3 regions of the Phascolarctobacterium sp. Marseille-Q4147 genome follow, and region 2 is predicted to be linked to each of the others. Evidence: riboswitches for the same ligand, from Rfam matches in the RefSeq annotation. Region 2 holds a riboswitch; each other region holds the start of a gene.

Region 1 (3,276 bases), 550 kb from region 2:
CCTTTACGGCGAGCGCTGCTCCCTGCAGGTCCGCAGCCTCGGTCAGTAGCTTAACGCTGCGGCCTTCGCGGCGCAATGCTGTCGCTTTGGCAATCGCCTCCGGCAGCTTGCCTTCGCTCCAGGCTACCAGCACGTCCCAGGTGCGGTTGTTGGTAACAACGCCGTTGCGCTCCAAAGCCAGCAGCACGCGGTCTACGCCAACAGCAAAACCTGTTGCCGGGCACTCCAGGCCGAAGCGCTGCATCATCTTGTCGTAGCGGCCACCGCCTGCCACCGGATAACCCATTTCCGGCAGATACACTTCAAAAAGCATACCGGTGTAATAATCAAGTGAACGGTACAAGCCAAGATCAAAGCTCAAATAGTCTGCAGCGCCATATGCTTCCACCAGCTTATAGATTTTGCGCAAATCATTCAGAGCGCCTTGGCACTTAGCGTTAGTTACTATTGCAGCAACTTTGTCTAAAAGCTCTATGCCACCCTGCAGGAAGAGGAAATCGGCAAAAAGCTGCTTGATTTCCGGACGGATATTTTCCATCGCATCTGCCATCTGCTGCATACCCACAGCATCATGACGGCGCAGGCAATCCTTCAGCTGCTGCAGCTGAGCAGCATCAAAGCCTGCTTCCTCCGCCAGGCCGTTGATAAAATCAACGTGGCCCAGGCTGATAGCGAACTTCTGCAAGCCTGCAGCCTGCAATGCTTCGGCTGCCAGCACGATAACCTCGGCATCGGCAGCAGCGCCGCTGGCACCCAGCATTTCTACACCGGCCTGCTCAAATTCGCATTGGCGTCCTGCCTGAATTTCTTCATAGCGGTAAAGGTTTGCCAGATAGCAAAGACGTTTAATCTTTTCGCCGCCCTGCAGGCGCGTCGCTGTCAGGCGGGCAATCGGCGCCGTCATATCATTGCGCAGTGCCAGCAGATTATTGCTGCGGTCAAAAAACCGGAAATCCCCTTTGGTACCGGCAGCGCCGAAGGTATCAACATATTCAAAATCGGGTGTTTTTACCTCATCATAGCCCCATTTGTCAAAAACATTGATAATCGCATTTTCGATTCCACGGCGTGTCTTCATCTCTCCCGGCAGAATATCCTTGGTTCCGTAGGGAACCTGATATACCTTATTAGTCATCTTCTTTCTTCCCCTCTTTTATAACTTGCATAACAGAATTATAACCATCCGCGCCGTAAACAAGACAACGCTTAACACGTGAAATGGTTGCGGTGCTGGCACCGGTTTTCTCTACGATAGTTTCGTAAATACAGCCCTCATCCAGCATGCGCGCCACCTCCAGGCGCTGTGCCATGGCCTTCAGCTCGCTGATAGTACAGATATCCTCAAAAAATTTATAGCATTGCTCCTCATCCTTTAAGCTGAGAATCGCTTTGAATAATTGGTCTGTTAAATGATCATGAATATTTGCTGCCATTTTTAGTTTCCTCCTGTGCGTTACGTGCATATAACGATAGTACTTTAACTCACTAACTCGTAAAAATACTTTAATACTTTATCTTGCGAAAGTCAAGGAAAAATTTACAAAAAATCTTTTTTCCGCAGGTTTTGTAAAAAATTTCGCATTTCGCTTTACAATTACCTAGCATTTTGATATAATTTGAGCAATTCCTGAAATCCATTGGACGCAGCTTTACAGCTTTACAGTTTTTCAGTAAATTTTACGCAAAACTGTTGACAATATCCTAAAATAGATGTATGATTATTTCATTCAAACTTAACAGAGATTTCATCAAGAGTAGCTGAGGGACTGGCCCGATGAAGCTACGGCAACCACACATCAGTGAACGGTGCCAATTCCAACGGATAATTCCGGCAGATGAAGATTACAGATGCAACGTATCCTTCGCCGTGCCGGTGAAGGATTTTTTTTACGCCGGCCGTCGATTCCGACAGCAGACGTACACCGGAGAATGCGACTCTCAAGCAACATCCGCTGACTTCTATTGGAAAATAATCTCTCACACTCAAATAAGGACTGCTGAAACTTGCAGTCACATTAGAAAGGAACACAAGAATGATAGAACTAGTTAATGTAGAAAAAACCTACTACAGCAAGGCCGGCGACATCCATGCTCTGTACAAAACAAGCCTGAGCATCAAGGCCGGCGAAATTTTCGGTATCATCGGTCTTTCCGGTGCCGGCAAATCCACATTGGTGCGCTGCATCAATATGTTGGAAAAACCGACCGCAGGCCAGGTATTCGTTGACGGCCAGGAGCTGACCGCCATGAGCGAAGCACAGCTGCGTAAAGCACGTCAGAGCATCGGCATGATCTTCCAGCACTTCAACCTGCTGGCAAGCCGTACTGTTTATGATAACATCGCTTTTCCGCTGGAAATCCAAGGTCTGAGCAAGAGCGAAATCGACAAGCGCGTACGTCCTCTGCTGGAGCTGGTACAGCTGGAAAGCCGTGCCAACTACTATCCCAGCCAGTTATCCGGCGGTCAGAAACAGCGTGTAGGCATTGCCCGCGCCCTGGCAAGCAATCCTAAGGTACTGCTGTGCGACGAAGCAACCAGTGCTCTCGACCCGCAGACCACCAAATCTATTCTGCATCTGCTGCAGGACATCAACAAAAAGATGAATCTGACCATCGTGCTGATTACACACCAGATGGAGGTTGTAAAAACCATCTGTGACCGCGTTGCTGTTATCGAAAGCGGCGACATCATTGAGGAAGGCCCGATGATTGACGTTTTCACCAATCCGCAGCACCCCACTACCAAAGAATTTACCAAGAGCGTTATCAACGCCGAGCTGCCTGATATCGTTAAACAGATGAAATTAAGCGATACCTATACCGAAGGCAGCAAGCTGCTGGTACGTATCTCCTTCATCGGTGACAGTGCCAGCGAGCCTATTATTTCCGGCATGGTAAAACATTTTGATGTTGACGTAAGCATTATTTCCGGTAATACCGACCAGCTGAAGGATGTCCTCTTCGGCACTCTGCTGATTGAGATTTCCGGTAACCGCGAGCGCATTAAAAATGCATTGGAATATCTGCATCAGCAGCATCTGAAAACGGAGGTAATTGGCTATGAGTCCTGATATGATTGACCTTTTAATAAAATCCTTTTGGGAAACCTGCTACATGGTTTTCGCTTCTACCGCACTTTCCACTTTAATCGGCATTCCGCTGGGCGTAATTCTTACCGTAACCCGCAAGGACCACATTCTGCCGAACCAACCGCTTAACACTATTCTGGGCGCGATTGTCAACGCAACGCGTTCCACTCCTTTCATTATATTAATG
Region 2 (3,276 bases):
TGCGCCTGCTACCGCTAATATTCTGGCTAAAATGACCTATGGCATTGCGGATGATCTGCTGAGCACTACGCTTTTGGCAGCTCAGGCACCGATAGTTGTCTGCCCAGCAATGAATACCGGTATGTATCTTAATGCTGCAACCCAGGAAAATATCGCTAAGCTGCAAAGCCGCGGTATTACTGTAATGCCGCCTGCTTCCGGTCATCTTGCCTGCGGCACCAGCGGCCCAGGCCGTCTGCCTGAACCGCAGCAGATTGTGGAGTTCATGAGCAGCTTTTTTGCCGGCCGTGAGGGCGATTTGCGTGGCCTTAAGGTACTTGTTACCGCAGCAGGTACACGTGAACCGATTGACCCCGTCCGCTTTGTCGGCAACCGTTCCAGCGGCAAGATGGGCTATGCCGTAGCTCAGATGGCTGCCGAGCGCGGTGCTGAGGTACTGCTTATCAGCGGTCCTTCTGCACTTGCTGTACCGCCTAATGTGAAGGCTGTGCAGGTTGAATCGACCAATGAAATGCTGGAGGCTTGCCTGGCAGCTTATGATGCGGTTGATATCGTTATCAAGGCAGCGGCAGTTGCCGATTACCGTCCGCGTGATGTGGCAGACCAAAAGATTAAGAAGAAAACAGATGATGCTCTGACTGTGGTTATGGATAAAAATCCGGATATCCTCAAAACTTTGGGTGCTAAGAAAACACATCAGGTTTTGGTTGGCTTTGCTGCAGAAACGCAAAACCTGTTGGCTAATGCTCGCGAAAAGGTAGTTAAAAAGAATCTTGATATGATTGTAGCCAACGATGTTACGGCTGCCGGTGCCGGTTTCAACTCCGATACCAATATCGTTAAGTTCCTTTATGCTAACGGCGATGTATGCGAGCTGGAGCAGATGCCGAAGGTTGATGTGGCGAACCGTATTTTGGACGAGGCGTTGCGTATACGTCGCGAGCGCGCTTAGAAGAGCGCGTGTAAGGCAACATCTGCGTCATGACCGCTCTTCTACGTAGAGAGCGCGTATAAGGCTACATCTGCGTCATGACTGCTCCTCGACGTACTAGAAGTACGCCGTCGTCGCAATCATATAGCATCTGCAGCTTTCTCCGCGCTCTTTGGAGTAGGGATTGCAAGGTCGCATCTGCGTCATGACTGCTCCTCGACGTACTAGAAGTACGTCGTCGTCGCAATCATACTAGCATCTGCAGCCTTCTCCGCGCTCTTTGGAGTAGGGATTGCAAGGTCGCATCTGCGTTATGACTGTTTCTCGATGCAGCAGTAGTACGCCGTCGTCGCAATCATATAGCATCTGTAGCCTTCTCCGCGCTCTTTGGAGTAGGGATTGCAAGGTCGCATCTGCGTTATGACTGTTTCTCGATGCAGCAGTAGTACGCCGTCGTCGCAATCATATAGCATCTGTAGCCTTCTCCGCGCTCTTGGAAGATAGGCTTGCAAGGCTACGTATGCATTATGACTCTATATATAATAGAATTGAATTCTATTTAGCATAAGCAGTTGCAACAAAGTATTTTCACATATTTTTCGTAAAAAAAGTACTTGTCATTATCTTGATTTTGTTATATAATGGCATCTGTAAACAATTTAACACAACTCATCAAGAGCGATGGAGGGAATGGCCCTGTGAAGTCGCAGCAACCATTGCAGTGTGACAGCTGTAAAACGGTGCTAAGTCCTGCAGTTTATCTGTAAGATGAGAATGCTAAGAGTAATAATTTAAGGCGTTCTCATTACGAGAACGCCTTTTCTTATACCATCTAAACACTCTCAACAACGTTTTTTATTTATGAAAGGAGCTACCAATGAGAAAATTATTTACTTCCGAATCCGTTACCGAAGGTCATCCCGATAAAATAGCAGACCAAATTTCCGATGCTGTGCTTGATGCCATCCTGGCTCAAGATCCTAAAGGCCGTGTTGCTTGCGAAACTATCGTTACTACCGGTCAGGTTCACATTTTCGGTGAAATTTCTACCCAATGCTATGTTGATATCGCACACATTGCCCGCGAAACCATCAACAACATCGGCTACAACCGTGCTAAATTTGGCTTTGACGGCAACACCTGCGGCGTGCTGATTTCTATCGACGAGCAGTCCCCTGATATCGCTATGGGCGTTGATAAAGCACTGGAGGCTAAGGAAGGTCAGGCTGCTGAGGAAGAAACCGGTGCCGGCGACCAAGGTATGATGTTCGGTTATGCAACCAACGAAACCGAAAGCTATATGCCGATGCCTGCATATCTGGCTAACAAGCTGGCTCTGCAGCTGACCAAGGTTCGTAAGGAAGGCGTGCTGCCTTACCTGCGTCCGGACGGCAAAACTCAGGTTACCGTTGAATATGATGACGGCAAACCTGTTCGTGTAGATACTATCGTTATTTCTTCCCAACATGCACCGGAAGTTTCCAACGAGCAGATTCGCAAAGATATTATCGAAAAGGTTATTGCACCGATTGTTCCCGCAGAAATGCTGGATGCGGAAACCAAATACTACATCAACCCGACTGGCCGTTTCGTTATCGGCGGTCCTCAAGGTGACGCTGGTCTGACCGGCCGTAAAATCATCGTTGACACCTATGGCGGTATGGCTCGTCATGGCGGCGGTGCTTTCAGCGGCAAGGACCCCTCTAAGGTTGACCGCAGTGCTGCTTATGCTGCACGTCACGTTGCTAAAAATATCGTTGCCGCAGGTTTGGCAGATAAATGCGAAATCCAATTGGCATACGCTATCGGCGTAGCACATCCGGTTTCCGTTCTGGTTGAAACCTTCGGCACCGGCAAAATCAGCGAAGACAAGATTGCTGAGCTGGTTCGCAAAAACTTCTCCCTGAGCCCGACCGGTATTATCCGTGAGCTGGATTTGCTGCGTCCTATCTACAAGCAAACTGCTGCTTATGGTCATTTCGGCCGTACCGATGTAGATCTGCCGTGGGAGCATACTGAAAAGGCTGCTGCACTGCGCGAGCAGGCAGGCCTGTAAGCTTAATTTAAAACTGTCGAAAGCACGCTGTCCGCAGCGTGCTTTTTCTATGCCTGCCGGCGGCTTTGCACTTGCTAACTTCTCTTGATAAGAGGTATAATATTATTATCTATAACTATAATTTGTCCACGATAAACTCAGCTGAATTTAAACTTACCCCATTATAATTAACCCAAGGGCATGGTGCAGGGAGGAAAGAAAGTGAATTTACAGAATCGCAAGGTTAAGATAGCGCTTGGCCTGCTGCTTGCGGTATGCGTAATTATCGGCTACCGTATTTACAGCAATA
Region 3 (3,276 bases), 850 kb from region 2:
CGGCGGTTGCTGCCGCTGTAGCTAAGGTTGCTATCGAAAAGGGCCTGGCACGCAAAATTGTAGATCCTGAGGTTGTAAGAGCCAATACTGCTAAACGCATCGGCCGTTAAGCCGCAGTATCAAAAATATTATTCTCACAATGACAATGTGAGCTTAGGAGGATGAAAACATGAGAGAAATAAAGGTTAGTGAAGTCACTGATGTTATTGCCAAGCTGTGCATGGATTCCTGCTACTATCTCCCGCAGGAGATGATGGACAAGATCAGAAATGCCGCTGTTGAAGAAGAATCTCCTTTGGGCAGGGAAATCCTTGCTACCTTGATTGAGAACTTCGAGCTGGCTAAGAAAAAAGCTGTTCCTCTGTGTCAGGATACCGGTCTGACTGTAGTATTCCTGGAAATCGGTCAGGAAGTGCATTTCGTTGACGGCGATTTGTACACTGCCATTCATGCAGGCGTAGCAAAGGGCTACACTGAAGGCTATCTGCGTAAATCCTCTGTAGGCGACCCGGTATTTGATCGTAAAAATTCCGGTGATAATACTCCGGCAATCATCCACACCAAGATTGTTCCCGGTGAAAAGGTTAAAATTATCGTTTGCCCTAAAGGCTGCGGCAGCGAGAACATGGGCGCTTTGAAAATGCTGAAGCCGGCAGACGGCGTTGAAGGCATCAAAAAATTTGTTGTTGATACCGTGCGTGCTGCAGGCCCGAACCCCTGCCCGCCGATTACCGTCGGCGTAGGCATCGGCGGCAATATGGAGCGTGCCGCTATTCTGGCTAAATATGCGCTGACCCGTACCGTAGGCGAGCACAATAAGGATGAGCGCTATGCGGCACTGGAGGACGAGCTGCTGGAGCTGGTAAACAAAACCGGTGTAGGTCCTTCCGGCTTAGGCGGCAGCACTACCGCTCTGGCTGTAAATGTTGAATTTACCCATACCCATATCGGCGGTATGCCCTGCGCTGTAAACCTGAACTGCCACCAGGCACGCAAGGCTGAAGCAGAAATTTAAAGGAGGCGCCTGAAGATGAGTGAAGAAGCTGTAATCAAATATATCAATGCTCCGCTGACCGAAGAAACTGTCAAAGACCTGCATGCAGGCGACGTTGTACGCATCAGCGGTTATATCTACACTGCACGCGACGCTGCTCACAAGCGTTTGTATGAAGCGCTGGAGCGTGGCGAAAAGCTGCCTTTGGATCTGACCAATAATGTTATTTATTACGTTGGCCCTACTCCTGCCAAACCGGGCGAGGTTGTCGGCAGTGCCGGCCCCACCACCAGCGGCCGTATGGATAAATATACCCCGACCATGATCGAGCAGGGCATGCGCGGCATGATCGGCAAAGGTCTGCGCAGCCAGGAGGTTATTGATGCCTGCGCTAAGCATGGCGCTGTTTATTTCGTTGCTGTAGGCGGTGCTGCTGCTGTTATCACCCAATCAATCAAGAGCGAAACCATGATTGCTTACGAAGACCTGGGACCGGAGGCTATCCGCAGATACGAGGTTAAGGATTTCCCGGCTATCGTCTGCATCGACAGCGAGGGTAATGACTTCTATAAAGTTGGTATTGCCAAGTATAAAAAAGAGTAACATTGTTAACAGATTAAGGGCAGGATTTTCTGCCCTTAATTTTTTTTGCGATTAATGTTGACAAAGACACTAGGATAATATATTATTACTCACATCTTAATAACACGCTCTTATCAAGAGTGGCGGAGGGAACAGGCCCGATGATGCCCGGCAACCAGACGAAGGTTATGGTGCTACATCCTGCAAGTGTAATCTTGAAAGATGAGAGGAAGACCGGCTCCTTCCTCAGAAGGAGTTTTTTTCTTAGGCGGATGTTTTGCAAGACGTGTTGGATAAAGAAAGGATGTAAAAAAGATGAAAAAATTATTAGTTGCATTACTGGCATTAGTGAGCCTTGCAGTTGTTGCTGCAGGCTGCGGCGGCGGAGACAAAAAGGCAGACAACGGTGCTGACAAAAAGGTTACCTTGAAGGTTGGCGCTACCGCTGTACCGCATGCTGAAATCCTCAACCAGATCAAAGGCACCTTGGCTAAAGAGGGCGTAGACCTGCAAATTATCGAATTCAGCGATTATGTTAAACCGAACCTGGCTTTGAACGATAAGGAGCTGGATGCCAACTTCTTCCAGCATGAGCCTTATCTGGATACCTTTGTTTCCGAGCGCAAGATGAATCTTGTATCTGCAGGCAAGGTACATATCGAGCCGATGGGCATTTATTCCAAGACAATCAAATCTCTGAATGATATCCCCGAAGGCGCTAAAATTGCTATTCCGAACGACCCGTCCAACGGCGGCCGTGCGCTGGCTCTGCTGCAAAGCGCTAAGCTGCTGAAGCTGAAGGATGGCGTTGGCGTTAAGGCTACCGTAGGCGATATCGTTGGCAACGACAAGAAGCTGAAGATTGTGGAAATCGAAGCTGCTCTGCTGCCGCGTTCCATGGATGATACCGATTTGTCTGTTATCAACTCTAACTTCGCTATGGAAGCTAAGCTGAACCCGGTGAAGGATTCTCTGTTCACCGAGCCGAAGGAATCTCCGTATGCTAACATCGTAGCTGTCCGCAAGGGTGACGAAAACCGTCCGGAAATCCAGAAGCTGATGAATGCTCTGCGTTCTCCCGAGGTTAAGAAGTTCATCGAGGATAAATACAAAGGCGCTGTTGTTGCAGCGTTCTAATTTGTGAATTGAAGGGCTGCCGCTGAAATGCCGACGCATTTCGGTGGCAGTCTTTTTCTGTGCATCCGCCTGCAAAATATGCTATACTTAAAGAAATACTAATCTTAAAATCGTGAGGTAGAATATGCGTAAATATGCAAAATTTTTCGTAACCCCGAAGGGAGAGCGCGCTGCACGCGGCGGTCATCCCTGGGTGTTTGGTGAAGAGGTAACTAAAATTGAAGGCGAGTATGCCAACGGTGACTTGGTGGATGTTGTAACGTCCAAGGGCAAATATTTGGGCACCGGCTTTGTGAATGACCATTCCAAAATCCGTGTGCGCATTATTTCCACCAATACTAATGATAAGTTTGACGAAGCCTTTTGGGAGCGCCGTCTGCGCTATGCGCTGGATTACCGCCTGACGGTTATGGGCGAGCGTGATTTTAACTGCTGCCGCCTGATTTTCGGCGAAGCGGATATGTTTCCCGGCCTGACCGTGGACCGCTATAATGATTTGCTGGTAACGCAAACACTGTCCTTGGGCATTGAAATGCGCAAGCAGATGCTGTTTGAGCTGCTGA

What was found. Region 2 has a riboswitch for S-adenosylmethionine ahead of metK (methionine adenosyltransferase). Riboswitches for the same ligand answer to the same signal wherever they lie in the genome.
Region 1: it holds a riboswitch for S-adenosylmethionine, as region 2 does, so the genes downstream of both, KAH19_RS05170 (methionine ABC transporter ATP-binding protein) here and metK (methionine adenosyltransferase) in region 2, are expected to answer to the same signal.
Region 3: it holds a riboswitch for S-adenosylmethionine, as region 2 does, so the genes downstream of both, KAH19_RS00485 (MetQ/NlpA family ABC transporter substrate-binding protein) here and metK (methionine adenosyltransferase) in region 2, are expected to answer to the same signal.

The regions. Positions count from the first base shown of each region.
Region 1 is NZ_CP072874.1:1,105,862-1,109,137, reverse strand. Features, by position in the region: gene hisZ (ATP phosphoribosyltransferase regulatory subunit) at 1-1,135, opposite strand, end outside; gene KAH19_RS05175 (YerC/YecD family TrpR-related protein) at 1,128-1,433, opposite strand; SAM riboswitch class I at 1,743-1,842, shown strand; gene KAH19_RS05170 (methionine ABC transporter ATP-binding protein) at 2,034-3,071, shown strand; gene KAH19_RS05165 (methionine ABC transporter permease) at 3,061-3,276, shown strand, end outside.
Region 2 is NZ_CP072874.1:1,657,056-1,660,331, forward strand. Features, by position in the region: gene coaBC (bifunctional phosphopantothenoylcysteine decarboxylase/phosphopantothenate--cysteine ligase CoaBC) at 1-952, shown strand, start outside; SAM riboswitch class I at 1,598-1,706, shown strand; gene metK (methionine adenosyltransferase) at 1,809-2,987, shown strand; gene KAH19_RS07835 (efflux RND transporter periplasmic adaptor subunit) at 3,189-3,276, shown strand, end outside.
Region 3 is NZ_CP072874.1:123,382-126,657, reverse strand. Features, by position in the region: gene KAH19_RS00500 (NADP-dependent malic enzyme) at 1-110, shown strand, start outside; gene KAH19_RS00495 (fumarate hydratase) at 170-1,015, shown strand; gene KAH19_RS00490 (Fe-S-containing hydro-lyase) at 1,031-1,597, shown strand; SAM riboswitch class I at 1,705-1,805, shown strand; gene KAH19_RS00485 (MetQ/NlpA family ABC transporter substrate-binding protein) at 1,892-2,713, shown strand; gene KAH19_RS00480 (class I SAM-dependent rRNA methyltransferase) at 2,838-3,276, shown strand, end outside.